2 regions of the Miniimonas sp. S16 genome follow, and region 1 is predicted to be linked to the other one. Evidence: predicted binding sites of a transcription regulator. Region 1 holds the regulator's gene; the other holds the start of a gene.
The links. Region 1 encodes LexA, which represses DNA repair genes until DNA is damaged. Its sites were predicted from a motif close to TCGAACANNTGTTCGA; they were not measured.

Region 1 (14,097 bases):
AGCTCATCGGTCCCGCGGTGCTCGTCGCGGACGTGCGACCGCGCTGAGGGTCCGCACCGAGGGCCCGCACCGAGGGGCCGAGCCGGCCGCTGCACGGGCCGATCTCCCGGACGGCTACGCCGTCGTCGGCCGTCCGACCCGGAGCACCCGGAAGCCGCCCTGGCTCGTCACCCGCTCGACGGGTGCGCCGAGCGTCTCGACGAGCCAGCGGGCGAGCGAGTCCGCGCCCAGCTGCTTGGCCACGACGAGGTGCGCGACGCCGTCGTCCGCGAGGCGGGGCAACCACCGCCGCAGCAGGTCGTGCAGCGCCGCCTTGCCGATCCGGATCGGCGGGTTGGACCAGAGCGCGTCGACCCGGACGTCGGGCTCGACGTCCTCGGGTCGCATTGCCGTCACGTTCGTCGCACCGACCGCCGCGGCGTTGGTCCGGGTCAGCTCGAGCGCGCGCTCGTTGACGTCGACGGCGAGCACGCGCGCCCCGGGCGCGGCGAGGGCGAGCGCGAGGGCGAGCGGGCCCCATCCGCAGCCCAGGTCGACGAGCACGCCCTCGGGCGGGGGCGGCGGGACCGCGCCGAGCAGGATCCGCGTCGCGGAGTCGAGGTGGTCGGCGGAGAACACCCCGCTCGCGGTGGTCAGCCGCAGGTCGCGGCCCGCGAGGTGGACGTCGATCGTGCGCCGCTCCTGCTCGGACGCGGGCGCCGCGGTGAAGTAGTGGTCGCCGGTCACGACCGCCAGCGTAGGTGAGGCCGCGACGGGAGGGCCGCTCGCCGTCGCGTGGTGCGGCGTGGTGCCGCGGCCGTCGCGCGGGGCGTTGCGCGGTGCGCCCTGGGCGAAGGCCTGTGTATATCCCTCGCCCGTCGCGCGGCGCCCGTGGGACCATGGATGCCCGCACGGAACGCCGTGCAGCGGCCGCCGACACAGGACCGGCGACCACGAAGGAGACCATGAACGAGCTCACCCCCCACGGCGCCGACACGTCGGACCAGCGCGCGACGCACGGTGCCACCCGCGAGTCCGACGAGGCGCGACGCGTCGTCGAGCGCATCCTCGCCCGCTCGGGAACCGCCGTGATGGCGCAGGGTGCCGGAGCCCCCTCGGACGCCGACGGCGATCAGCTCGATCTCGCCGAGCGCTCCGCGCTGCGGCGCGTCGCCGGGCTGTCGACCGAGCTCCAGGACGTCACCGAGGTCGAGTACCGCCAGCTGCGGCTCGAGCGGGTCGTGCTCGTGGGGCTGTGGCACTCCGACGCCGAGGCGGCCGAGATCTCGCTGCGCGAGCTCGCGGCGCTCGCCGAGACCGCGGGCTCGCAGGTGCTCGACGGACTGCTGCAGCGTCGTCAGACGCCGGACCCCGGCACCTACCTCGGCTCCGGCAAGGCCGCCGAGCTCGCGGGCATCGTCGCCGACACCGGGGCGGACACCGTGGTGGTCGACGGCGAGCTCGCCCCCTCGCAGCGTCGTGCGCTCGAGGACGTGGTCAAGGTCAAGGTCGTCGACCGGACGGCGCTGATCCTCGACATCTTCGCCCAGCACGCGAAGTCCCGCGAGGGTAAGGCTCAGGTCGAGCTCGCACAGCTGGAGTACCTGCTGCCGCGCCTGCGCGGCTGGGGCGAGTCGATGTCCCGGCAGGCCGGTGGTCAGGTCGGCGGCGCCGGTGCGGGCATGGGCTCGCGCGGTCCCGGCGAGACGAAGATCGAGCTGGACCGGCGCCGCATCCGCAACCGGATGGCCAAGCTGCGCCGCGAGATCAAGGCGATGGCGCCGGCGCGCGGCGCCAAGCGCGCCCAGCGCCAGGCGTCCACGGTCCCGCAGGTCGCGATCGCCGGCTACACCAACGCCGGGAAGTCCTCGCTGCTCAACCGGCTGACCGGTGCCGGCGTGCTCGTCGAGAACGCGCTGTTCGCCACGCTCGACCCGACCGTGCGCCGGGCCGAGACGCCCGACGGGCGCGCCTACACGATCGCCGACACCGTCGGATTCGTCCGGTCGCTGCCGCACCAGCTCGTCGAGGCGTTCCGCTCGACGCTGGAGGAGGTGGCGGACGCCGACCTGCTGCTGCACGTCGTCGACGCCGCCCACCCGGACCCGGAGAGCCAGATCGCGGCCGTGCGGGAGGTGCTGGCCGACATCGACCTCGCGCAGGTGCCCGAGGTGCTCGTGCTCAACAAGGCCGACCTCGCCGACCCGGACACGCTGGCCCGGCTGCGCTCGGCCGGACCGCACACCGTGGCGGTCTCGGCCCGCACGGGTGCGGGCATCGAAGAGCTGCGCCGCCTCGTCGCCGAGCTGCTGCCGCGACCCGCCGTGGAGGTCGACGTCGTCGTGCCCTACACGCGCGGCGACCTGGTGCACCAGGCGCACACCACGGGTGAGGTGCTGACCGAGGAGCACGGCGCCGACGGCACCCGCCTGCGCGCGCGCGTCGACGAGGCGCTCGCCGCCCAGCTGCGCGCCGCCGTCGGATGACCGCGCGGGTCCTGCCCGCGCACGTGGCCGAGGGACGGTCGGTGAGGGCGCGTGGGTGAGACGCGCGTGAGCGGAACGCGCTCGAGCCTTGGCGCTGCCGCTGCCGGCGCGGAGGCCGACGTCGAGGCCGCCGCCGTCCAGACGGCAGAGGGCGGTGTGGCCGCGTCCGCGGCCTCGTCGGCGAGCGGGTCGGCGAGCGGCTCCGGCTCGGACGTCGACCTCGACGAGGCGCTCGACGCCGTCGTGACCGCGCTCGGCGGTGAGCGTCGTGAGGGTCAGCACGCGATGGCGCACGGGGTCTGGGACGCGCTCGAGGATCGCGTGCCGCTGCTCGTGGAGGCCGGGACCGGGACCGGCAAGTCGCTCGCGTACCTCGTGCCCGCCGTCGTGCACGCGGTGACGCGCAACGAGCGCGTCGTGGTCTCGACCGCGACGCTCGCGCTCCAGCGTCAGGTGCTGATCAAGGACCTCCCGCTCGTGTCCGGTGCGCTCGAGCCGCTGCTGCCGCGGGCGCCGCAGGTCGCCCTGCTCAAGGGCTGGCACAACTACCTGTGCCGGCACCGGCTCGACGGCGGGTACCCGGACGAGGCGCCTGGCCTCTTCGCGCTCGATCTCGCGACCGAGCACCCCGCGGGCGCCGAGGAGGAGTCGCTGGGGGAGCAGGTCGTCCGGCTGCGCACGTGGGCCGAGGAGACCGAGACCGGCGACCGCGACGACCTGGTGCCCGGCGTGAGCGACCGCGCTTGGCGGCAGGTGTCCGTCCCTGCCATGGACTGCCTCGGCCCACGCTGCCCGCTGCTGGCCGAGTGCTTCCCCGAGCGCGCCAAGGTCGCCGCCCACGCGGCCGACGTCGTGGTGACCAACCACGCGATCCTGGGGATCGCGGCCTCTGGCTCGCCGGGGGTGCTGCCCGAGCACCAGGCCGTCGTGGTCGACGAGGCGCACGAGCTGGCGGCGCGCGCCCGCGCGGCGGCGACTGCCGAGCTCTCCGCCGCGAGCGTGGGGCGCACCGCGCGCATGGTGCGCCGGCACGCGGGCGCCGTCGTCGCGAGCCTCGACGACGCGGCGGACGCGCTGTCCGCGGCGCTCGCGGAGGTACCGCCCGGCCGGCTCCCGTCGGGCCTGAGCGTCGAGCTCGAGGGGATCGTCACGCTGCTGGGCGCCGCGCTCCGGGAGGCGCTGACGGCCACGAAGCCGGCCTCGGGGGCCGCGCCCGACGGCGCTCTGCAGATGGCGCGCTCGGCGCTCACGGTGGGCGTGGAGATCGTGGACCGCCTGCTGTCCGACGCCGTCGCCCAGCGCCGCGACGTCCTGTGGTGCGAGGAGCTCACCGACGGCTCCCGGCGGCTGCGGGTCGCGCCGCTCGAGGTCGCCGGCCTCGTCGCCGAGCACCTGCTCACCGACCGCGGCGCGGTCCTGACCTCGGCGACCCTGCGGATCGGCGGGACGTTCGAGGGGGCGGCGCACGACGTCGGGCTGCACGGGGCCGACACCTACCGCGAGCTCACCGTGCCGGGCCCGTTCGACTACCGGCGCCAGGCGATCCGCTACGTGGCGGCGCACCTGCCGGCGCCGGGTCCGACGCCGAGCGACGCGATGCTCGAGGAGCTGGTCTCGCTCGTCACGGCCTCGGGCGGAGGTGCGCTCGGCCTGTTCTCCTCGCGGCGCGCGGCCGAGCTCGCGGCCGCGCACGTGCGGGCGGCGACCGGGCTGGAGGTGCTCTGCCAGGGCGACGACGTGCTCGCGACCCTGGTGGCCCGGTTCCGCGAGAACGACGCCACGAGCCTCTTCGGCACCCTGTCGCTGTGGCAGGGCGTGGACGTCCCCGGCCGCACGAACCGCCTCGTGGTCATCGACCGCATCCCGTTCCCGAGACCGGACGACCCCGTCGTGCAGGCACGCTCGGAGGTGGCGGCGCGGCGCGGGAAGAACGAGTTCCTCACCGTCTCGGCGGCGCACGCCGCCCTGCTGCTCGCGCAGGGCGTGGGACGCCTGGTCCGGTCGACACAGGACCGCGGCGTCGTCGCGATCCTGGACTCCCGGCTCGTCCGCGCGCGCTACGGCGGGTTCCTCGAGCGGTCCCTGCCGCCGATGTGGCCGACCCGGGACGGCGAGATCGCTCGCGGAGCGCTGCGTCGACTTGCCGCCGAGTCTCACTAGCATCAACCCATGAGCGACCAGCCGCACGACCCCACGTCAGCGCCGGCCAGCCCGTCGGTGTCCTTCCTCGGCGACGACGGTCTGGAGAACCCGTCCCGTCGTTACTCCACCGTCGCGATCGTGGGCGCAGGGTCGGTGGGCTCCACCCTCGCCTACACCGCACTCGTCCGCGGGGCCGCCCGCCGGGTGGTGCTCTACGACGTCAACGCCCCCAAGGTGAAGGCGGAGGCGGCCGACATCGGCCACGGGATCGAGTTCATCCCGCAGGCCACGATCGAGGGCAGCGACGACATCGAGATCTGCCGCGACGCCGACATCGTGGTCTTCACGGCGGGGGCGAAGCAGGACCCGGGCCAGAGCCGCATGGAGCTGGCGTCCAAGACCGTCGGCCTCGTGAAGAAGGTGCTGCCGACGCTCGTCGAGATCGCGCCGCACGCCATCCAGATCATGGTGACGAACCCCGTCGACGTCGTGACGTACGCCGCGCAGAAGCTCACCGGCCTTCCGCCGTCGCAGGTGTTCGGGTCCGGCACGGTGCTGGACTCCTCGCGCCTGCGGTTCCAGATCTCCCGAGAGTGCGGCGTGGCCGTGCAGAACGTGCACGCCTACATCCTCGGCGAGCACGGCGACTCCGAGGTGCCGATGTGGAGCTCGGCCTCGATCGCCGGCGTCCCGCTCCTGGAGTGGCTCGGGGCCGACGGCGAGCCGGTGTTCACCGACGAGCTGCGGCGCCGCATCGGGCACGACGTGGTGCACGCCGCGTACTCGATCATCGAGGGCAAGGGGGCGACGAACTACGCGGTCGGCCTCTCCGTGACCCGGATCATCGAGGCGGTGCTGCGCAACGAGCACCGCGTGCTGCCCATCTCCACCCAGGTCGCAGGCGAGCTGGCGGGTGTCGGGGACGTGTGCCTCTCGATGCCGACCGTGGTCGATCGCGCGGGCGCCGGCGCGCGGCTCGCGATCCCCATGAGCGCCCAGGAGCTCAACCTGCTGCGCAGCAGCGCGGAGCACATCCGCCAGGCGGCACGCCAGCTCGGGTTCTGACCGCGATCGGCTCGGCGCTCGACCGGAGTCCGGTCGGGCGCCGAGCCGTCGGTGCGGGTGCCGTCCGGGCGGGCACGTCGGGCCGGGTCCGTTCGGGCCCGACCCCCGAGGCTCGCGCGGCGCCTCAGAGCCGACGAAGCACCGCGACGACGCGGCCGAGGATCTCCGCGTCGCGTCCGTCGATGGGGGAGTAGAGCGGGTTCGCGGGCAGGAGCCAGAGGGCGTCCGGGGTGCGTCGCAGCGTCTTCACGGTGGCCTCGCCGTCGATCATCGCGGCAACGATCTCGCCGTTCTCGGCGACGTTCTGACGACGGACGACGACCCAGTCGCCGTCGCAGATCGCGGCTTCGATCATCGACTCCCCGACGACCTGGAGCAGGAACAGCTCACCGTCGCCGACGATCCGGCGCGGCAGGGCGAACACGTCCTCGACGGTCTGCTCGGCGAGGATCGGCCCACCCGCCGCGATCCGGCCCACCACCGGGACGTACGACGTCTGTGCGTCGGTGGGCTCGGGCAGGACGACCTGTGCCGGAAGCGCGCCGGGCGCCGGCGGACGCAGCGGACCGGACGTCTGACGCCGGTCCTCGTACGCGGCCGCCTCGGCGTCGGCCCGAGGCGTGCGCCCCGGCACCGCGGAGATCACCGGAGCCTCGGCGACCACCTCGATAGCACGGGGGCGGTGCGGGTCGCGCCGCAGGTAGCCCTTCTCCTCCAGCTGCTGGAGCTGGTGCTTCACGCTGGAGGGTGACGTGAGCCCGACCTCCAGCCCGATCTCTCGCATGCTCGGCGGGTAGCCCCGCTCCTGCACGCTGCGTCGGATCACCTCGAGCACCGCGCGCTGACGCACGGTGAGCACGCGGGGGTCCCTCACGGTCATCGGTTCTCTCCCTCCACGCCCCCTGGGGGTGCGTCCCGGCCGATCCCCTGACGGCTCCGGCAGCGGTGCCCGGGGGGATGTCAGTGGTCGGTGATGTGCTCTGCGTGGAACAAGCGTACGACGAGACCGCACGAAATGTCCGACATCTGTTCGAACCGGTGTGTCGACATCTCCGAGGTCGTGCCGTACGCTCTCGAACAGACGTTCGCCGCACAGGCGTTCGAGGGGAGAAACCGATGAGCACGATCGTGTACCCGGCAGCGCAGCAGACCCGCTCCGTGACGGCTCGGCATGCGTCGAGCACCGTCCGCGCAGCGGACGGGAGCACCGCGGGGAGCCACCGGATGAGGCTCACGCGACGCGGGCGCCTCGTCCTGACGGTCCTGGCGACGCTGCTCACGCTCGGCACCGCGTCGTTCGCGGTGCAGGCCGTGGCCGACCAGCCCTGGCAGCCCGACCCCTCCGTGGTCGTCGTGGTGGCCCCCGGCGAGACGCTGTGGAGCATCGCCACCGGCATCGCGGGGGACCGCGACGTGCGGGAGGTCGTCGCCGACATCCAGAACCTCAACGGCATGGCGAGCAGCGACCTGGTCGCGGGTCAGGAGCTCCGGCTGCCCTCCGGCAGCTGACGCGGCTGACGCCTGCCGAGGTCGCGCGCCGGCCGGCGGTGCCCGAGGCGTCGGCGCCGGGGTCGTCGCCGGGTGTGCACCGGCGGCAGGGACGCACCGGCGGCAGGGACGCACCGGCGGCGGCGTGGACGGGCGGCTGCCATGGCCTGGAGCGACTCGCCTCGGGCTGAGCATGGTCCGGCGGGCGCTTCGAGGTCGGCCCGGGTCTGCGTGCGAGGATGGGGGCCCGTGCCCCGCCGAGGGGTCTGCCGACCAGACGGAGACGTCGTGCACTGCCCGTACTGCCGCCACACCGACTCCCGCGTCATCGACTCGCGCACGAGTGACGACGGTTCATCGATCCGCAGACGCCGCCAGTGCCCCCAGTGCGGTCGCCGGTTCTCCACGGTGGAGACCACGAGCCTCTCGGTCGTGAAGCGGTCCGGCGTCGTCGAGCCGTTCAGTCGCGACAAGGTCGTCTCGGGGGTGCGCAAGGCGTGCCAGGGCCGGCCCGTCAGCGACGACAGCCTGGCGGTCCTCGCGCAGCGCGTCGAGGAGGCGGTGCGTGCGACCGGCACGGCCGAGGTCGATGCTCACGACGTGGGCCTCGCGATCCTCGGACCGCTCCGCGAGCTCGACGAGGTCGCGTACCTCCGGTTCGCCTCCGTCTACCAGGACTTCAGCTCGCTCGCCGACTTCGAGAGCGCCATCGCCGCGTTGCGCGCCGAGCGCGCGGGCCGCCCCGGTACGGCCGAGGAGCTCGTGCAGGCGGGTGCCTCTGCAGCGCTCGGTGACCTCGGTGCGGACAGCCGGCGGGAGCGCGACGGCGAACGCGCGGTCGACGGCGACGCGGTCGACGGCGCCGAGCCGGCCATCGGCGAGACCGTCACCTCTCGGGGCTGACGGTCGGTCGGCGAACGGTGGCCGGTCGGTCGGCGGACGGCGCATGGTCGGTCGGCGAACGGTGGCCGGTCGGTCGGCGAAGCGGACGGTCGCCCCGTGAGTGCCCTGGGCGCGCGGCCACCCACGGCGTTCCCGCACACCAGGACGCCGCCCCGCCGCCCCGGCCGTGCCGGGCGCGCCCGGCAATGGCCTGGCCCACGGGCGCGTTGTCGGGAATGCTGGACGTCAGCGCACCGTGCGCTGCACCGAATGGCGCCACCGGCGCGGAGAGGAGTCGTCGATGACCACCCCCGACAAGGAGGCCGCCGCCGTGCCGGAGGACGTGAAGGCCAAGTTCCGCGAGGCGCTCGAGGCCAAGAAGGCCGGGCAGCACGCCGCCGGCGCCAAGGGCCACGGCCACGACGCGCTCGAGGGGCACGCGAACGACGGCGGGCACGGCCACAAGGTCTTCCGCCGCAAGTCCGGCTGAGCGGTCGACGTGAGAACGGGGACGGGCGGCTCCGAGCCGCCCGTCCCCGTTCTCGTTCTCACGCGCTCCCTCGCCGCGAGCAGGCGGGTGGGAGCGCGGCGGGCGTGCCGGAGGACCGGAGCGCCTGCTCGTGCGCAGCCCGCCGAGACGGATCTCGGATCAGGCGTCGAGGACGCGCGCCCGGATCGTCGTCGACTCCTTCGAGATCGTCTCGACGACGCCCTCGGGGAGCGTGCCGAAGACATCGGTGACGGCGTAGCCGAACTGCCCCCAGGTGCCGAGCACCTGGTACTCCACGTTCGCACCGTGCTGGGAGAGGACCTCGTTGAGCTGGGCCATCACGCCCGGCACGTTCTGGTGCAGCAGCGTCACGCGCTGCGACCCCTCCCGCGGGCGGTCGAGCACCAGACCCGGCACGTTCACCGAGAGGTACGTGGCGCCCAGCTCCTGGTAGTCGCGCAGCTTGCCGGCCACGAACTGGCCGATGTCGTGCTGGGCCTCCTCGGTGGAGCCGCCGACGTGCGGGGTGAGGATCACGTTCGGCAGGCCGCGCAGGTCGCTCTCGAACGCCTCGCCCTGCGCCTTCGGCTCGGTCGGGAAGACGTCGACCGCCGCGCCCGCGAGCGACCCGTCCTCGATCCGCGCGCGCAGCGCGGCATAGTCCACGAGGAACCCGCGGGAAAGGTTGAGGAAGAGCGCACCCGGGCGCATCGACGCGAACTGCGCCGCGCCGAACATGCCGGCGTTGCCGGGTCGTCCGTCCACGTGGAGCGTCACGACGTCGGACTCCTCGAGCAGGGCGTCGAGCGAGGGCATCCGGTGGGCGTTGCCCAGCGCGAGCTTCTCGGCCGTGTCGTAGAACACGACGCGCATGCCGAGCGCCTCGGCGACCACCGACAGCTGCGTGCCGATGTTGCCGTAGCCGACGATTCCGAGGGTGCGGCCGCGCACCTCGTGGGCGCCGCTCGCGGACTTGTTCCAGGTGCCCTTGTGGAGCGCCGAGTTCTGCACGGTGAGTCGTCGGCTCAGGGCGATGATCTCGCCGAGCACGAGCTCGACGACCGAGCGGGTGTTGGAGAACGGCGCGTTGAAGACCGCGACGCCGCGCTGGGCCGCCGCGGCGAGCTCGATCTGGTTGGTCCCGATGCAGAAGGCTCCGACCGCGTCCAGGTGCGACGCCGCGAGGACCGCGTCGGTCACCTGGGTCTTGGAACGGATCCCGAGCAGCGACACGCCGTCGAGGGCCTCGATGAGCTCGGACTCGTCGAGGGCTCCCTTGAGCGAGGTGACGTCGTAGCCGGACTCCTCGAGGAGGGTCGTGGCGAGCGGGTGGATGTTCTCGAGTAGCAGAGCGCGGGGCACGGGACCATTCTCGCGCGGCCTCCGCGGCGTCCCAAATCGGTCCGGCAGGTGGGCGCGGTCGCAGTCGCGCGGGAGAGGGGGACGCCTCAGGCGCTCTCGGGCAGACCGTCCGCCGCGCTCTCGGGCAGACCGTCACGCGCGGCGTCACGCAGGCCGTCACGCACGCCGTCACCCGCGCCGTCGGGCAGCCCCTCGGGCAGGTCGCCCACGAGGGTCAGCCGCCGCGTGGCCCGCGTCATCGCGACGTACGCGTCGCCGCGACTCATCCGTGCGACGTCGAGCGCCACCACGGTGTCGAACTCCAGGCCCTTGACCTCGACGGGGTCCAGCACCACGAGCGGCTGGGTGAGGTCGATCCGCGGCGCGCCGAGCCGGGCGCGCAGCGCCGGGACCGCCGCGGTCGGCGCGACCACGCACGTCGTGCCGCCGAGTGCGCGGGAGTCGGCCACGGCCGTCGCCAGGTCGTCGCTGCGCTGCAGCGCGCCCTCGACGTCGCGCGCCGACACGACGGGTGCGACGTCGACGTCGAGCCCCTCGCGGGCGACGGCGGCGCGCAGCACCTCGGTCGCGGCGTCCATGACGGACGCGGGCGTGCGGTAGTTGATCGTCAGCTCCGCCAGGCGCCACCCGCGGTCGAGCCGGTCGAACACGTCCCGCCACCGCGTCGTTCCCGCTGCCGACGAGGTCTGCCCGGTGTCTCCCACCACCGTGAAGGACCGGCTCGGGCAGCGCCGCAGCAGGCTGCGCCACGCCATCGGGGACAGCTCCTGCGCCTCGTCGACGACGATGTGGCCGTAGGTCCAGCCCCGGTCGGCAGCCGCACGCTCTGCGGTGGTCCGCGCCGGGCCGGACTCGGCCATCCGGGACGCGAGCATCTCGGCCGTCACCTCGGGCAGACCCTCGCCGGAGCCGCCCAGGGACCGCAGCGTCGCCCGCGCGTACGCGAGCTCGTCGCGGGCCTGCGCCGCCGCAGCCAGCTGGGCGCGCTGGCGCTCGGGGTCGATCCGCTCGCCGATGAGCTCGGCGGCCTCGTCCAGGAGGGGGATGTCGGCCTCGGTCCACGGAGCGTCGGGGTCGCGGCGCAGCAGTGCGCGGTCGCGCGCGGCGAGCCCGGGGGCCACCTCCGCGAGCCGGTGCGGCTTCGCCCAGAGATCGCGCAGCAGCCCCTCGGGGCTCAGCGGCATCCACGCGAGGTTGAGCGCGACGCGGACGTCGCGGTGGGCGCGCAGGTCCTCCGACACCTCGGCGAGGTCGCTGCCACCGAGGTCGGCGCCGATCGCCTCGGCGTACTGCCGCGCCAGGACCTGGAGCATCTGCCGGACGAACACGACGCGCGCGGCGTTGTGCGGCTGGTGGGCGCGGCGGGCACGCGCGCGCGCCGCCGCCACGTCGTCCGGGCGGATCTCCAGCTCGACCGAGCCCAGCCGGAAGCGGGTCACCTCGGCCGGCACGCGCTGACGCGCCGCCACGGCGCGCTGGATCACGCCCGCCATCGCGGTGCGGCCCTTGACGCGCGCGACGGCCGGCTCCTCCACCGCCGTCGCGGTGACGTCGGGGAGCAGGGTCGCGATCGTGGTGGGCACGACGCCCGTCTCGCCGAGCGCGGGGAGCACGCGCTCGATGTACCGCAGGAACGCGTCGGACGGCCCGACAAGCAGCACGCCCGAGCGCGCCAGGCGCTCACGGTGGGCGTAGAGGAGGTAGGCGGCGCGGTGCAGCGCGACGGCGGTCTTCCCCGTGCCGGGGCCGCCCTGGACCACGAGCACGCCCTCGACGTCGGACCGGATGATCTCGTCCTGCTCGGCCTGGATCGTGGCGACGATGTCGTGCATCCGCCCGGTGCGGTGCTCGCCGAGCGCCGCGAGCAGCGCGCCCTCGCCGGCGAGCGTCGCGCGGGAGTCCTCGTCCAGTGCGTCGGCGTCGAGCACGTCGTCCTCGATGCCCACGACGGCGCGGTCCCGGGTGGAGAGGTGACGTCGCCGCACGACGCCGCCGGGGTTCGCGGCGGTGGCCTGGTAGAAGGGACGCGCGGCCGGGGCGCGCCAGTCCGTGAGCACGGGGGAGTGGAACTCGTCGGAGATCCCGATACGCCCGACGTAGCGCGTCCCGCCGGGCGGCGTGCCGTCCTCGCGAGCGGCGGGCTCGGCGTCGGGGCGCAGGTCGATGCGGCCGAAGACCAGCTTCTGCTCCACCGCGTCGTACGTCGCGAGGCGCTCGGAGTAGAGCGTGGCGAACGAGTCGCGCTCGGAGCGCGCCTGGTGGGTCCCGCTGGAGCCGTCACCGCGCACGCGCTCCAGGTGCGCCCGCGCGTTCTCCCGCAGGTCGTCCAGGCGCGCGTACACGCCGTCGACCACCGTCTGCTCGTGGCGCAGCTGGGCGGCGAGAAGCGCGTCGTCGGATCCTGCTGCGTCCACCCAGCCTCCTGCTCGCGTCTCGACCGGCCGTCCATTATGGCGCACGCAGCTCGGCCGGTCGTGCGCGGGCCGGCACAGGGTGGGGCGCGGCGGCGGGAATGCGGGGGGCGACGGGGCTGTTGTCGTCCCTGGAAGGCCACGGGGGTGGCCGCGCGGACGAGGTCCGCGCCGACGGACGAGCAAGAACGAGAACGCACGGGAGGCGACATGGATCCCTCGGCACTGTTCCACTGGGACCTCGCCGATCACCCACCGCTCGGGGTGCCGAGCGGGCGAGGCGACGGCGATCAGGGGCGCGACGAGACCACCGGACGCGGCAGCGCGAGCGACGAGAGCGCCGCCGCACCCGACCTCGGAGCCAGTGCCTCGCCGTCGGGCACGCCCGAGGCGGCCACGCTCGACGAGACCGTGCCGGGAGAGGGCGCCGCGCGACCCGCGTCCGGCGGCGCCGAGGCACTGCATCCCGACGACGTGACGAGCGCGCCCTGGCTGCCGCGTGCCGTCGCCGAGATCGACGTGCCCGTGCTCGTGCACGCGCTGCGCGGCTCGATGGACGCCGGCCACGCCGGCGCGCTCGTGGTCTCGCACCTGCTCGCCACGCACGCGTCCGAGCGCGTGGCGACCTTCGACGTCGACGAGCTGCTCGACTACCGCTCGCGCCGCCCGCCGATGACGTTCGAGAAGACCAGCTTCACCGAGTACTCCGACCCCGAGCTCGCGCTCGACTACCTGGCCACGGACCAGGGCGGCGTCCTCCTGCTGCACGGCGTGGAGCCGGACCTGCGGTGGGAGAAGTTCGCCAGCGCGGTGCGCGAGATCGTCGAGCGCCTCGGCGTGCGGACCACGGTAGGCGTGCACGGCATCCCCATGGGCGTCCCGCACACCCGCCCGATCGCGGTCACCTCGCACGGCACGCGCGAGGGCCTCGTGGACGTAGACGGCTCGGTGTTCGGGACGGTCCAGGTCCCCGGCAGCGCCTCGTCGCTGCTGGAGTACCGCCTCGGTGCCTGGGGTCACGACGCGATGGGCTTCGCCGTCCACGTCCCGCACTACCTCGCGCAGGCCGAGTACCCGGCCGCAGCAGTCGAGCTGGTCCGACGGGTGGGTCGGGTCACCGGCGCGCACCTCGACGTCACGGCGCTCGAGCGCGCCGCCGCCGAGGTGGCCTCGGAGGTCGACCGGCAGATCGCGGAGTCGCCCGAGGTGGCGGCCGTGGTCCAGGCGCTGGAGAACCAGTACGACGCCTACCAGGAGGCCGCCGGTCGGAGCCTGCTTGCGAGCGAGGAGGTACCGACGGCCGACGAGCTCGCGGCGCAGTTCGAGGCGTTCCTCGCCGAGCAGGGCTCGGTCGAGGACGGCCGGCCCGACGAGGCCGGCGACGGCGAGCGCGCCTGACGCTCGACGCGTCGCGCGCGCTCACCCTCCCCGGCCCGCACCGGAACGCCCGGAGCGAACACGCCGACCTCGCAGCCGCTGCTTCTGGCGCACCGGCGCCCCGCTCTGACACACTAGGAGCCGTTGCACCAGCTTCTCTAATGTCTGATGTTCTTCGAGCACGGCGTGGGGATCACTGCAGCACCGGGCGCCCGGCACAGGGTCGGGTGCCACTCCCCGGAAGGACACGCATGGCACAGGGAACCGTCAAGTGGTTCAACGCTGAGAAGGGCTACGGGTTCATCGCCCAGGACGGCGGCGGCGCCGACGTCTTCGTGCACTACTCGGCCATTCAGTCGGACGGCTACCGCTCGCTCGAGGAGGCTCAGCGCGTGGAGTTCGAGATCACGCAGGG
Region 2 (14,097 bases), 1.0 Mb from region 1:
CCGGACCGCAGCGCGTGAGCGTCGAGGACTCGATGAGCGCGGTCCACGCCTCGACCGGCCGGCTCGAGCCGGCCAGCCGCTACCTGCGCAGCGAGGTCGCGATCGTCTGCGGCCTCGCCCGCCGCCTGCTCACGGACGACGGCGGAGCTCCCCTTCGAGGCGCCCCGCACGTGGACTGGGACGCCTGGGCGGAGGACTACCGCCTCATCCGCGCGTCGATCGAGCGCGTCGTGCCCGGGTTCGACGACTACGAGTCACGGCTGGACCAGCCCGGCGGGTTCGTCCTGCCGCACCCGCCGCGCGACACCCGCACCTTCGCCACGCCCACGGGACGCGCCCTGCTCACGGTGAACCCGCTGGAGTACCCCGTGGTGCCCGACGGCGCGCTGCTCTTGCAGACCATCCGCACCCACGATCAGTTCAACACCACGATCTACGGCCCGGACGACCGCTACCGCGGCATCCGCGGCGGCCGGCGCGTCGTGCTCGTCAACCCGGCCGACCTCGCCGAGCGCGGGATGTCCGACGGCGAGCTCGTCGACCTCGTCGGCGTGCACCCCGACGGGCGCGAGCGTCGTGCGGAGGCGTTCCGCGCCGTCGCGTACGACACCCCGCGCGGGTGCGCGGCGTCGTACTTCCCCGAGACCAACGTGCTGGTCCCGCTCGACTCCTACGCGGACGTCTCGCGTACGCCGACCTCGAAGTCGGTGGTCATCCGGCTCGAGCCCGCGCGCACGGCGTCCTGAGTCGTCAGGTGGGCCGTCAGCCGAACGGCCCGCCGACGATGTTCTTCTCGATGCCGCGGATGATGTCCGTGCCGTCGGAGGCGCGCAGCTCGGAGTACCACGCGGCCGTCGCGTCGGGGTCCTTGCCGTGCGTGACGTCGCACCGACCCCGTGCGCGGAGCACGAGCTCGGCCGTGCGGGGTGCCCGGCGCGCCTCGTAGCGCCGCAGCGCGTCCTCGACGCCGAGCGTGTTCGTGGCGAGCTGCCACGAGAGCTCGACCGCGTCCTCGAAGGCGGCGCAGCCGCCCTGGCCGATGTCCGGCGTCGTGGAGTGCCCGGCGTCGCCGAGCAGCGCCACGCGGCCCTTGGTCCACGTGAAGAACGGCTCGATGTCGTGGATCTCGACGCGGTTGGTGCGCTCGACGTCGATCGCGGCCATGAGTGCTTGGACCGGCGGCGCCCAGCCGGCGAAGTAGCCGGTGAGCTCCTCACGCAGCGTGGCGCGCTCGGACGGCAGCCCGACGGGCAGCACGACGTCGAGGAAGAAGTAGAACCGCTCGTCCGCCACGGGCATGACCGAGACCCGCATGCCGTTGCCCACCCACTGCGACCACTGGTCGGCCGGCCCGATCTCGGGCAGCGCGGGAACGAGGCCGTTGTAGTTGACGTAACCGGAGTAGCGCCGCGTCGTCGGACCGCCGAGGACGTACTGGCGGATCTTCGAGTGCGCGCCGTCGGCCCCGATGAGGAGGTCGCCGTGCACCTCGGTGCCGTCGGCGAGGTGGGCGGCCACGCCGTCGTCGTCCTGGGTCACGTCGACGACCTCAGTGCCGAGGCGGATCGAGTCGGCGCCGACGGCGTCCATCAGCATGCGCTGCAGGTCACCGCGCGCGACGGGGTAGGGCCGCTGCCCGACGTGCTCGACGAGCGGGGCGAGCGAGAACTGCGTCATCGTCGCGCCGGTGAACGCGTCGTAGTAGGCCATCGACGCCATGTCACCGCCGAGCTTCGCGACCTGCTCGCCCACCCCGAGGTAGTTGAGGCACTTCACGCCGTTGGACCAGATCGAGATCGCCGCCCCGACGGGACGGACCTCGCGCACGCGCTCGAGGATCTCCACGTCCCAGCCGATCTTGCGCAGTCCGAGGGCCGCGGACGTGCCGCCCATCCCCGCGCCCACCACGATCGCCTTCATGCCGCCTCTTCTCGCGCATCGCCGTCCGTTCGGCTCGACGCTAGGAGTGGCGTGTTGCCGCGCGATTACCCCCGTGCGTCGGGCAGCGAACAGGCGGCGGGCGGCGCGTCAGGCGGGCGGTGCGTCCTCGGAGTCGAGCCGCGGCTCGGTCCGGCGTTCGGGCCGGAGCCCGCACTTGTCGGCGTAGAACGCGCGGATCACGTCCATGTCGGCGCGGACGTCACCCGTGAGCGTGATCGTCGGGCCCAGGCCCGCGGTCATTGTGGTGCGGTCCACGTAGCCGAGGGTGACCGGGAGGTCCGCCTCGCGTGCGATCCGGTAGAACCCCGACTTCCACCGCGTGACCCCGCCGCGGGTGCCCTCGGGCGTCACCACCAGCGAGAACGGCGCCTCGGCCTGGGCGACGAGGATCTCCGCGACGACCCGGCCCGGGTTCGTCCGGTCCACCGGGACGCCGCCGAGCGCCCGCATGACCGGCCCGCGCCAGCCGCGGAACAGCGTGTGCTTGCCGAGCCAGCGGAACAGGATCTCCGCCTCCCACGCGATCGCCAGCATGAGGACGAAGTCCCAGTTCGACGTGTGGGGAGCGCCGATGAGGATGCGAGGCACGGTCGGGGCCGGCTGCGGATCGGAGCGGAGCGTCCAGCGGGACAGGCGCCAGTACAGGCGGGCGAGGCGTCGGCGCAGCACCCGGTCAGCCTACGGGCAGCCTACGGGCGCGGCGTGAGCGTCCAGGACCCGTTCGTCGTGATCGCCACGACGCCGGGCAGCGGGAGGTCGACCGACTCCGTGAACGCCTCGGTGTCGCCGAGCAGTCGGCTGTCGGGTCCGCTGTCGGTGCTGGCCACGTCCGAGTACGCCCGGATGGACACCGAGTCGCCCTCGCCTACAGGGGTGTAGCTGACGTCGAAGCCGGAGCCCGCCTCGGACAGGTACAGCACGGCCGACCCGGTGCCGGACTGCGGCCCGGTGATCGGCGGAAGCTCGTTCCAGCTCGCCAGGGTGAGCGTCCACGGCCCCTCCGCGACGACCCACACGTCCCGGTCGGCCGCCGTGCTCGTCATGATGTCGAGCAGGTAGGTGCCGGTGAAGGGCGCGGGCCCCTCGCCCCACGGCTCCCCGCCGCGGTCGGAGGCCGAGATCACCACCTCGCCCGTGCACGCCGAGCAGTCCAGCGCCGCGGTGACGGCGATCTCGCCCTGCCGCGAGTAGGTCACCGTTGCGGGGCCAGCGCCGCTCACGACGGCGGGCGCCCCGTCGGCCACGGCGCCCGCGGCCAGGACGGTGGCCGGCGCCGTGAGCTCCGGGCTCTCCGTCGCCTCGTCCTCGGTCGGCTCCTCGGTCACCTCCTGCGTCGCGTCCGCGGTCGCGTCGGCCGCTGCGGACGCCGGGACGCGAGCCGCCGCCGTCGCGGACGCCCCGCCGTCGGCGTCGTCGTCGCCCGAGCCGCCGCACGCCGTCGTGAGTGCGAGAAGCCCGACGGCGAGCACGCCGACGGCGAGTCGGCGCACGGTGCGTGGGGCGTCGGCAGCGAGGGCGCGAGTGGTCGTCATCGCTCGAGTGTGACAGTCGGGCGCGCCGAAGCCGGTCGCCGTAGGGTGAGCGCCGTGAGCGAGATCTGGGTGGTCGGGATCCTGAGCGTGCTGGTCGGGCTGTTCATGTGCTTCCGCGGCTACGTCGCGCTGCGGGTGGTGATCGCCGTCGTCGGCGCGTTCGCCGGGTTCCTGCTCGGTGCCGCGATCGTGGCGGAGGTGACGCCCGACGGCTTCCTCGGCACCACGCTCGCCTGGATCGGCGCGATCGTGGGCGCGCTGCTGCTCGGGGGGCTCGCGTACGCGTTCTACCAGGTCGCGGTGGTGCTCGGGATGGCGTCGATCGGGTTCGCGATCGGGTCGGGGCTCTCGGCCGCGCTCGGCGTCCGGCCCGACTGGCTGGTCTGGGTGATCGGCGCCGTCGCCGCCGCGCTGCTCGTCGTGGTGTCGCTGGCGACCGACCTGCCGGCCTTCCTGCTCGTCTGGCTCACCGCGTTCGGCGGCGCCAACACCGCGGTGACCGGTGTGATGCTGCTTGTCGGGGTGGTCACGCTGGACGACGTGACCTCGGGGGCGCTCCCGGACGACCTCGGCTGGTGGTGGGCGGTGGGCGCGCTCGTGCTCGGCGTCGTCGGCGTGGTGGTGCAGTGGCGCGCGCTCACGGCGTCCCGGCAGGCGATGCGCGAGGCCTGGGCCGGCCGGACCCCGGCTGGCCGGCGTTAGCGCTCAGCGCTCGAAGCGTTCAGCGCTCGAACGAGAGCGGCTTCGCGTCCTCGGTGCGACCGGCGAACAGGTAGGCGATCGGCCCCGCCCAGTTGATGAGGAGCGCGAGGCCCCACGGCAGCTTCGGCCCCTTGACCTCGGCGGCCGGGCGACGGATGAGGTCCTGCCACGCGTACGCGTGGAGGAGGACCTGGCCGGTCCCGAGGACGACGACCGCGACCCGGCTCGGCGTGCTCATCTCCGACCACTTCTTGTGATGTCCGTGCCCGCGGTGTCCCGATTCGTGTCCCATGGCTCCATTGTGCGCTCCCCGCTGCGCGGCCGCGCCCTCCGGGTTCGTGGCCCGGACATGCCGACGGCCGGGGACCCGAGGTCCCCGGCCGCCGGCGCGCGTCAGTCCTGCGGCGCGCGTCAGTCCTGCTGCGGCGCGAGTACGAACGCGGGGTCGCCCCCCGGTGCGCTGCTCGCCGCGGTGTCCAGCGTGAGCTGGTCGAGCTGCTCGCTCGCGGCCGGCTCGACGAACACCGGCGTCGTGCCGGTCTCGATGACGCGGTCGGAGGTCTGCGGTCCCCGCGTGAGTGCGAGCTCGAGCCCACCCGGCTGGGTGGTCGACTGCGAGATCCGCAGTCCGCCGCCCTCGGGGAGGTCGGCGCGGGCGGCGAGGTCGTCGACGACGGTCTGGGCGTTCTCGGTCAGGGTCAGCATGGTGACTCCTCTCGTTGGCGTGTGGTCCGTCGCCGTCCACGCGACCAGACGCCGGCGCCCGTCGCAAGAATGCCTCGGTCCGTGAGAAAGGCGTCCCACCCATCGGGACCGGCCTCGACGTCCGACGGTGCCTCGCCTACGGTGACGCGGCCGCGCGAGGAGGCGTCAGCGCTCGCTGCGCGGCTGCCGCGTGGCCAGGAGTGCCCACGCGACGAGCACGGCCTGGAACGGCAGCCGCAGCAGGCGCTTCTCGTCGGTGTCGAGCCCGAACCCGTCCTTGTGCTCGAGGTACTGCGCGACGTTGCCCGGGAAGATCACTACGAAGAACAGCGCGACGAGGATTCCGAGGCGGCGCCGGTACGGCTGCTGCCAGGTCGCCACGAGACCCGCGCCGAGCGCGAGCTCGACCACTCCGGAGACGAGCACGACGACGTCATGGTCGATCGGGAACCAGTCGGGCACCTGCGCCTGGAACTCCTCGCGCGCCACGGTGAGGTGCGAGGTGCCGGCGAACAGGAGGCTCGCCCCGAGCCCGACCTGGGCAAGCCCCTTGAGTACCCGGCGCACCCCGCCCGAGCTCGCCGTCGTGCTCGACGTGGTGGGTCCGTCGTCGGCCGTCTTGCCAGGCGTGCTGTCGGACATCGGGAACTCCGCTCCTCCAGGGGTGCGGGACCGACGGTCACCGCCGGACGATCGTAGGCACGCTCGGCGGCTCACGGCCCCCCTTCTTCGTCGGAGGCTCCTGGATCGGGGTACCAGAAGGTGCCGGGCGCCCTCGGGCACCGGGTCGCCGACCGCGACCTCGCCCGGCGTGACCTCGCAGACCGCGACCTCGCCAGGCGCGACCGCGACCGGCTCGAGACGAATCACCGGCTGTACGTCGAGACGGGGCTCGGCGCGCGACGACGCGATCGGGATGCAGGACCCCATCCCCGGCTGGAGGTTCGACAACAAGCGCCCCTCGATGGTGCGATGACGCGATGAGGGTCGTCTGCGCACCCGACTCCTTCAAGGAGTCCATGGATGCCGGCGTGGCCGCGGCCGTCATGGCCGCGGCCGTGCGCCGCGTCGTCCCGGAAGCCGAGTGCGTCGAGATCCCGATGGCCGACGGCGGAGAGGGCACCACCCGCGCGCTCGTCGCCGCGCGCGGGGGGCGCCTCGTGCCCGTGGCGGTCCGTGATGCGCTCGGGCGTGCGGCGGTCGGGGAGATCGGGGTCGCCGGGGGCCGCGACGGCGAGGGCGAGCACGCGTCGGGCGCGCACGCCTCGGGCGAGCGCGGCGGGAGCCGACTCGGTGTGCTCGAGGTGGCTTCCGCCGTCGGGATCGGGATGATCGCGCGCGAGGAGCGCGACCCGCTCGCGGCGACCTCGGTCGGCGTCGCCGACCTCGTGCGCGCGGTGCTTGACGAGGGGGCGGCGCGCCTCGTGGTCGGGCTCGGCGGATCGGCGACCAACGACGGCGGGTCGGGCCTTCTCGTCGGGCTCGGCGCCGTGCTGCGCGACGCCGCGGGCGCCGTGGTGCCGCCCGTCCCCGCGCGCCTGGGCGAGGTGGCCGACGTCGACCTCGGCGGCCTCGACCCTCGCCTCGCCGCGGTGACGATCGAGCTCGCGTGCGACGTGACCAACCCGCTGCTCGGCCCGACCGGCGCGAGCGCGGTGTTCGGCCCGCAGAAGGGGGCCTCGCCGTCGGACGTCGCGCTGCTGGACGGCGCGCTCGCGACGTTCGTGACCGCACTCGAGGCGGCGACCGGGCGGTCGGTGCGCGACGTGCCGGGCGCCGGCGCAGCGGGCGGGCTCGGCGCGGCGTTCCTCGCGCTCGGTGCGCGGCGGCGACGCGGCGTGGACGTGGTGATCGACGCCGTCGGGCTCGACGACGCGGTAGCCGGCGCCGATCTCGTGCTGACGGGCGAGGGCTCGATCGACGAGCAGACGCTCGCCGGCAAGACCCCGGCGGGCGTGGCCGAGGTCGCGGCGCGGCACGGGGTGCCGGTGGTCGCGTTCGCGGGGCGGGTCGCGCCGGGGGCGGAGGTGCTGCTCGATCACGGGTTCACCGCCGTGGTGCCGATCGTGCACGAGGTGGGGCCGCTCTCCGCGGTGCTGGCCGACGGCGAGGCGAACCTCGCGAGGGCGGTCGCGACGGCGGTGCGGCTGCTGGTGTCGCCCGCGCTGCGGCGGGGGTAGCGGGCGCGGCTCTGCGCGCCCGAGCCGTTCGCGAGGGGGTCTCTGGCGCCGGCGAGGGTTCTCTGGCGCCTGTCCTCCTCGCCAGGTTGCCCGCGTGTTCGATGGACCCGTCCTGGTGATGGCTCCGCGTCTGGGCGGATTCGCTCCGGCTGCCCGCCATGGACGTGCGGGCCGGTCCCCGTGACCATCTCGAACACGTCTGTGGATAAGTAGGCTGATCTGCGTCGATGTCGGTGGTCGGGCATACGGTGTTCGCATGGCCGGTCGAGGCGGGGTGAACGCGGAAGGTGTCGCGAGGGACGACGCGGCGGTGGTTGGCGTGCCGTGCTTGTCGCCGCGGCTGCGGACTCTGGCCCGGCGGCTGCCGGCGGTCGCCGCCGAAGTGGCGGGGAGCGGTCAGCACGAGGTCCTCTCGGCATTCGACGGGTTGTCGGAGGTCGATGGGGGCGGCCTGGGAACGGACGCGATTCTTGACCTGATCATCGGGTGGTCGCGGCAGGTGGCGGCGGCGCAGGCGCGGGTGCGGGAGTGGGCGGCGGTTCTGGCCCATCAGGGGGGTGCGCGGTTCAACTTCCGTCCCGACATCGCCCTGGACGCGATGGTCGAGACGATCGCGGTGGCGCTGGCGTGCTCGACCCGGTTCGCGGGCACCCTGGTCCGGGAGGGGGAGGCGGTGCAGGGTCTCCTGGTCGACGTCGGTGGTGCGGCGCGGCGGGGTGATCTGGACGCGTCTCGGGTGGGGGCGTTCGTGGACGCTCTGGGTGAGCAGTCCCCGGAGGTGGTGTTCGCCGTCGTGGAGCGGGTGCTTCCCGACGCGGGCGAGGTCACGGTGAGTGAGCTGCGGCGCCGGTTGCAGCGAGCGTTGGTGCAGGTCGACCCGGCCGGTGCCGGACCGCGTGCGGCCACCGCGCGGAAGCGGCGTCGAGTGAACGCGGTCCGCCCCGTGGGTGAGGGGTTGGGGTCGTTCAGTGCGGTGCTGCCGGCGCCGTGCGCGACGGCGTTGGAGCAGGCGTGTGAGCGGGCCGCGAAGGCGTCCCGTGCGGCGGGGGACGAGCGGACGTTGGAGCAGCTACGGGCGGACGCGTTGGGCACGATGGCCGAGCACGCGCTGGTGACGGGGCAGATCGGGGCGCCTGGGGTGACGGGGGAGACATTCGTGTTCACCCCGTCCCAGGTTCGCATCATCGCCTCCGCAGCGTCGCGCCGTACCGACGGGCCCAGCCTCGCCGACGCCGTCCGCTGGGACATCAACCCCGACACCTCGCACTGCACCAGCAACAACGGCGCCCGCGGAGCCCAAGGCGTCGTTACGGCTCCGCTTGCACCGCCCGAGTCCGCACCCGACGAGACGACGGTTGCGACGGCTGCGACGGCCGTGACTGCCGGATCGTCGGTGGCGAGCGCGCCGACCGCGACCACGGCGTCGACGCCGTTGATCGCGCCGGACGATCCGGTGGCGAAGGGCGATCCGGTCGCGCCGGACGATTCGTCGGTTGTGACGGGTTTGGCTGGGGGGTCTACGCCGACGGACGTGCAGGCGGACGCGAGAGCTGCCGACGCCGGCCCGCGAGGTCCGCAGGTTCGGGAGGATCGGCGGGACCCGGCCCGGTTCGAGGTTCCTGGCGCGGCCGACGAGGGCGGCGACGAACTCGTGGGAGAGCCGGTCTCGCGGCTGAGCGACGCGAGCGGGGTGGGTGACGCGCACGGGGTGGCTGACGCGCACGGGGTGGCGCCGGTCCCGCGAATCGCGCGCTCGAGCATTCCGGGCGTGGACGTGCCGGACCTCGTGGGGTACGGCGCGATCGATCCCGAGACCGTCACCACCTTCGGGACGCTGCCGTGGGTGCAGGTGATCTTGCCGCCGGAGCCGGGTGGGGCGGCGCCGCCCGACGCGCCCGGATATCACCCCACCGCTGAGCTGGCCCGGTACGTCCGGGCCCGGGACCGGACGTGCGCGGTGCCCGGCTGTCCGGTCGACGCGTGGCGCGGCGACCTCGACCACATCGTCGTCTGGCCTCAAGGCCCGACGAGCGCCGCGAATCTCCGGCCCCTGTGCCGCCGCCACCATCGGCTGCGCACTCACGCCGGCTTCCGCCTCGACACCCAGCCCGACGGCTCCGTCACCTGGACCACACCCTTCGGCACCGCACGTCAGCGCGACTCCGCCGGCCACCTCACCCGCTCAACTCACCGCGCCGAACCCCCGTAGGCGAACCCGTCTGGGGGCGCGATCCCTCGGCAGTCGGTCTCACGTGAGGCTGGCGCCCGTGACGCTGACGCGTGCCCGGTGGTCCGTGCCCGGTGGCCCGTGCCCGGTGGCTCGCGGCGGGTGACCTGCACCCGGTGGCCGCGGCCGGTGACCTGCGCCCGGTGGCCCGTGCCCGGTGGCCCGTGCCCGGTGGACCGTGCTCGGTGGTCCGTGCCCGGTGACGCGCGCCCAGCGGTGCCAGCGCGCGCTTCTGCCTGGCCTCAGAGCTCCAGCGACTCGCCCGGCGCGAGGTCCAGGTACTCGCCGCCCGCTCGCTCGGTGGCCGCGCGGAGGTTGCGGACGTGCACGGTACGGCCGAAGTCGGACAGCGAGAGGTCGTGGATCCCGAGCACACGCGGAGCCCCGATCTGCTCCACGAAGTCCATCGCGTCGCCGATCGTCAGCCACGGCGCGCCGACGGGGACAGCCAGCACCTCGATGCCGCCCGTGCCCGTGCCCATGCCCGCGTCCGTGCCAGAGCCAGAGCCAGAGCCAGAGCCAGTGCCGGCATCGGCGTCCGCGGCGTCGTCGCCCGCCCCCGCGGGCAGGGCGAACGAGTCGCCCGGGTGGTAGAGCACGCCGTCGACCACGACGCCGACGTTGTCCACCGCCGGGATCGAGGAGTGCAGCGGCGCGTGCGTCCCGCCGGTGAAGCGCAGCGTGAACGGGCCGACCGCCACCTCGTCGCCGGCCGACACGGCCGTGACCTCGTGCCCGGCCTCACGCGCGGCGTCGACGACGCCCTGCGGACCGAGCACGACGGCGTCGTGAGCCTCCCCGACGAGGTGCGCCAGGTGGTCGGGGGTCCAGTGATCGGGGTGCTGGTGCGTGAGCACGACACCGACGAGTCCGTCGACCTCGGGCAGCTCCGTGGTGAGGACCCCCGGGTCGATGACGAGGACGGCGCCGTCCTTCTCGAGGAGCAGGGCGGAGTGTTCGAGCTTCGTGAGACGCATGGGCCCAGTCTGCCCCGGCTTCGCTCCCGCAACACCCGCGCCCGCAACCCGCGCACCGCTCGCGCTAAACCTCGTCCGCGTGCCCGGCCGCGAACCGCTGCAGCGTCTCCTCGAACGCCGCGAGCGCGGGATCCTCCCGGGTGCTCACGAGCGCTCCGACGGTGCGGACCGCGCCGCGGTCGGCGAGCACGAGCTCGCGCACCTGCGGTCGGGACCCCATCGGGTCGGCGGGCAGGATCGCCGCCGCGAGCCCGGCCGCCGCCAGACCGCGGGCGGTGTGGAAGTCCTCGGCCTCGTACGCGACCCGCGGCACGATCCCGGCCGCGGCGAACAGCGCCTCCGCCATGGCGCGCAGCCCGAACCCGTGCTTGAGGAGCGCGAGGTCGTACGGCGCCAGCGCCGCCACGGAGACCTCGCGCTCGGTGGCGAGCGGATGATCGGGTGCGACCGTCGCGTACAGCCGCTCCCGGAAGAGGTGCAGCGTCCGCGTCCCCGCCAGCTGCGGCGGTTCGGCGACCAGCGCGATGTCGGCGTCGCCCGCCTCCAGGGCCTCGAGGCAGAGCGCTCGTGAGCCTTGGGTGAGCCGGAACCGCGTGCGCGGGAACCGGTCGCGGAAGGAGCGGATGAGATCGGGCACCACGCGCTCCCCGAGCAGCGTCTGGAACGCGAGCGAGACCGTCGCGCCCTCGAGGGCGGAGCCCCGCGCGAGCTCGTCGAGTCCGGCGTCGAGGCGCTCGAGCGCTGCGCGCGCGAACGGCAGGAACGTCCGCCCCGCCTCGGTGAGCTGCAGCGTGCGACCCCGACGCTCGAGCAGGGGCGTTCCCACGAGCGCCGCGAGCCGCTGCAGGGAACGGGTGACCGTCGGCTGAGGCAGACCGAGGTCGTCGGCGCCGGCACTGACCTGACCTGCCTCCGCAACCGCGACGAACAGCGGGAGCAGCGCCATCACCGCCCGGCGCTCCGCGCCAAACATGCGCGCAGCGTATGAGTTACCGGACGAGCGTGCATTAGTCATGAACGCAGCGTATCCGTAGCCTGATCTCCCTTGGCTGTCGACCCCGGATCCCCCCGCGCTCCGCGTCGCGTCATGGTGGGCCTCGGAGCTGCCGGCGTCGCGACGTTCGCCCAGCTCTACGCGTGCCAGGCGCTGCTGCCCGAGATCTCCCGCGATCTCGACGTGAGCCCGGGCGGCGCGGCCCTGACCGTCTCGGTGGCGACGCTCGGTCTCGCGCTCGCCGTCGTGCCGTGGTCCTTCGGTGCCGACCGCCTCGGCCACGTCAGGGTGATGCGGTTCGCGCTCGTCACGTCGTCCGCACTCGGCCTGGTGGTGCCCCTGCTTCCGTCGGTCCTGCCCGGCCTCGAGCCGATCCTCGTGGTGCGGTTCCTCACCGGCCTCGCGCTCGCCGCCGTCCCCGCCACCGCGGTCGCGTACCTGCACCACACGCTGTCCCCTCGCGCGGCGGCAGCCGCGACCGGCATCTACATCGCCGGCACGACGGTCGGCGGCGCCGCCGGACGTCTCCTCGCGGGCCCGCTGGCCGCCGTCGTGGGGTGGCGCGCGGCCCTCGGCGTCATCGCGGTGGTCTGTGTGATCGCCGCCGTCGTCTTCGTGCGCGCCGTGCCCGCACAGGACGGCCACGCGCCGGTTCGCTCGGAGGCGGCGCCCCTCGGTCTGCGCGGGGCCGCGCACCGGATCGGCCGCGTCGTCACGGACCGGCCCCTGCTCGCCCTCTGCCTGCAGCCGTTCCTGCTCATGGGCGCGTTCGTCGCGACCTACAACTACCTCACGTTCCGCCTCGAGACGCCCCCGTTCGACCTCGCGCCCGCCCTCGCCGCGCTCTGCTTCCTCGCGTACGGGGCCGGGACGCTCACGTCCAGCGTGTCCGGTCGGTGGACCGCGCGGTGGGGCCGCCGCCGCGTCGTGCTCGCGGGCGCCGCGGCGATGGCTCTGGGTGCCGTGGCGATGCTGCCGGCGACCTTGTTCGCCGTCGTGCCCGGTCTTCTGCTCCTGACCGCCGGATACTTCGCCGCCCACTCGACCGCCTCCTCCTGGGTCGGTCGGCGCGCCGGCGACGTGCGCAGCCAGGCCGCCGCGCTCTACAACGTGAGCACCTACGCGGGATCCGCGCTGCTCGGCTGGGCCGTGGGCCCGCTGTTCCAGGCGGTCGGCTGGGCGGGCGTCAGCGGCGCGGTGGTCGCGCTCGCCGTCGTGTGCGCCGTGGGCGTCGGCCTCGCCACGCGTGGGGTGCCCGACGGCGAGGTCGCACCCCAGGCGGTCGGCTCACCCCGGCAGGACTCGCCCGGGCAGGACTCGCTGGGACGCGGTGCGCCCCGCCGTGGCGTGCCCGCGGCCGCGCGGCTGCGCGCGGAGAGCCGCGCCTCGGTGTAGCGCGGCCGCTCGACGGGCCGGGCCGGGCTGGGCCGGGCCTGGCCGCTCGGGACCGCGCATGTGTACGCTCGTACACATGACGACGCGCGACTACTTCGCCGGAGACCCGCGCACGAACCGGGAGCGGATGCTCGCCGGTGACCTCTACGTCGCGGACGACCCCGAGAGTGAGCGGATCGCGCGCCGGGCCACGGTGCTGGTCGACGCCTACCAGCGCGCCGTGGTCGCCGCCGAGGACGCCGGTGCGCGCGAGATCCTCGCGGACCTGCTCGGCTCGGTCGGCGAGGGCGTCTTCATCAAGCCGCCGCTCGCCGTCGACTACGGGGAGAACATCCACGTCGGCGCGCGCACCTGCGTGAACTCGGGGCTGACGGCGCTCGACGTCGCGCCGATCACCATCGGCGCGGACTGCCTGCTCGGCCCGAACGTCCAGCTGCTCACGCCCACCCACCCGATCGACCCGCGGCCGCGCCGCGACAAGCTCGAGGCCGCCCGGCCGATCACGCTCGGCGACAACGTCTGGCTCGGCGGCGGCGTGATCGTCTGCCCGGGGGTGCGGATCGGCGACAACACCGTGGTCGGCGCGGGGTCGGTGGTGACGCGCGACCTGCCCGCGAACGTGGTGGCCGTCGGCAACCCGGCGCGCGTGATCCGCACGATCACCGAGGCGGACGAGCACGACGAGCGCGACGAGGCCGCGGCGGCCGACGGAGCCTGACGCTCGCCGAATTCCGAGCCCGAACCCAGAGCCCGAACCCCGCCCACGGCGTTGCGCGTCGTGCCACGCTGGCGGGATGCCGCCCGTGTCGACGCTGCCCCGGTCCGCTCCCGAGACCCAGGGCGTCGACTCCGGCGGGCTCGCGGACCTGGTGCAGGCGCTCGCGGACCTGCCCGAGCTGCACTCGCTCATGGTGCTGCGGCACGGTCACGTCGTCGCCGAGGCGTGGGCGCACCCGTACGGCCCGGACATGCCGCACGAGCTGTTCTCGCTGTCGAAGTCGTTCACGTCCACCGCCGTGGGACTCGCCGCGGGCGAGGGGCTGCTCGACGTCGACGACCTGCTCCTCGACCACCTCGGCGACCGAGCTCCCGCGAATCTCGATCCGCGCTGGCACCGACTGCGGCTGCGGCATCTGCTCACCATGACGACCGGGCACGACGGCGACCCGTCCGGCGCAGTCTTCGGCGAGCGGGACTGGGTGGCCGCCTTCCTCGCGCAGCCGCTCACGCACGAGCCGGGCACACACTTCGTCTACAACACGGCGGCGACGTTCGTGCTTTCCGCCGTCGTGCAGCGCGTGACCGGTCAGCGACTGCTGGACTACCTCACGCCCCGGCTGCTCGATCCGCTCGGGATCGAGGGTGCGACCTGGGAGCAGTGCCCGATGGGGGTCGACACGGGTGGGTTCGGGCTGTCGCTGCGCACCGCCGACGTGGCCGCGTT

Region 2: AC3AQ1_RS10565 (HNH endonuclease signature motif containing protein) is a predicted target of LexA. The motif match lies at 7,250-7,265, and genes of this name have one in related genera.

Annotation. Positions count from the first base shown of each region.
Region 1 is NZ_CM173242.1:3,430,964-3,445,060, forward strand. Features, by position in the region: gene dapF (diaminopimelate epimerase) at 1-47, shown strand, start outside; gene AC3AQ1_RS15125 (class I SAM-dependent methyltransferase) at 115-726, opposite strand; gene hflX (GTPase HflX) at 945-2,465, shown strand; gene AC3AQ1_RS15135 (ATP-dependent DNA helicase) at 2,622-4,625, shown strand; gene AC3AQ1_RS15140 (L-lactate dehydrogenase) at 4,635-5,672, shown strand; gene lexA (transcriptional repressor LexA) at 5,797-6,552, opposite strand; gene AC3AQ1_RS15150 (LysM peptidoglycan-binding domain-containing protein) at 6,789-7,181, shown strand; partial or broken gene nrdR (transcriptional regulator NrdR) at 7,449-7,919, shown strand; gene AC3AQ1_RS15160 (DUF5302 domain-containing protein) at 8,344-8,532, shown strand; gene serA (phosphoglycerate dehydrogenase) at 8,692-9,894, opposite strand; gene AC3AQ1_RS15170 (HelD family protein) at 9,981-12,308, opposite strand; gene AC3AQ1_RS15175 (proteasome assembly chaperone family protein) at 12,516-13,703, shown strand; gene AC3AQ1_RS15180 (cold-shock protein) at 13,934-14,097, shown strand, end outside.
Region 2 is NZ_CM173242.1:2,426,268-2,440,364, forward strand. Features, by position in the region: gene AC3AQ1_RS10520 (FdhF/YdeP family oxidoreductase) at 1-746, shown strand, start outside; gene hpxO (FAD-dependent urate hydroxylase HpxO) at 763-1,920, opposite strand; gene AC3AQ1_RS10530 (1-acyl-sn-glycerol-3-phosphate acyltransferase) at 2,029-2,610, opposite strand; gene AC3AQ1_RS10535 (hypothetical protein) at 2,631-3,473, opposite strand; gene AC3AQ1_RS10540 (TM7S3/TM198-like domain-containing protein) at 3,528-4,175, shown strand; gene AC3AQ1_RS10545 (PLDc N-terminal domain-containing protein) at 4,195-4,413, opposite strand; gene AC3AQ1_RS10550 (Fe-S cluster assembly protein HesB) at 4,587-4,880, opposite strand; gene AC3AQ1_RS10555 (DoxX family protein) at 5,046-5,522, opposite strand; gene AC3AQ1_RS10560 (glycerate kinase) at 5,861-7,060, shown strand; gene AC3AQ1_RS10565 (HNH endonuclease signature motif containing protein) at 7,371-9,269, shown strand; gene AC3AQ1_RS10570 (MBL fold metallo-hydrolase) at 9,530-10,264, opposite strand; gene AC3AQ1_RS10575 (LysR substrate-binding domain-containing protein) at 10,329-11,237, opposite strand; gene AC3AQ1_RS10580 (MFS transporter) at 11,352-12,653, shown strand; gene AC3AQ1_RS10585 (sugar O-acetyltransferase) at 12,730-13,371, shown strand; gene AC3AQ1_RS10590 (serine hydrolase domain-containing protein) at 13,448-14,097, shown strand, end outside.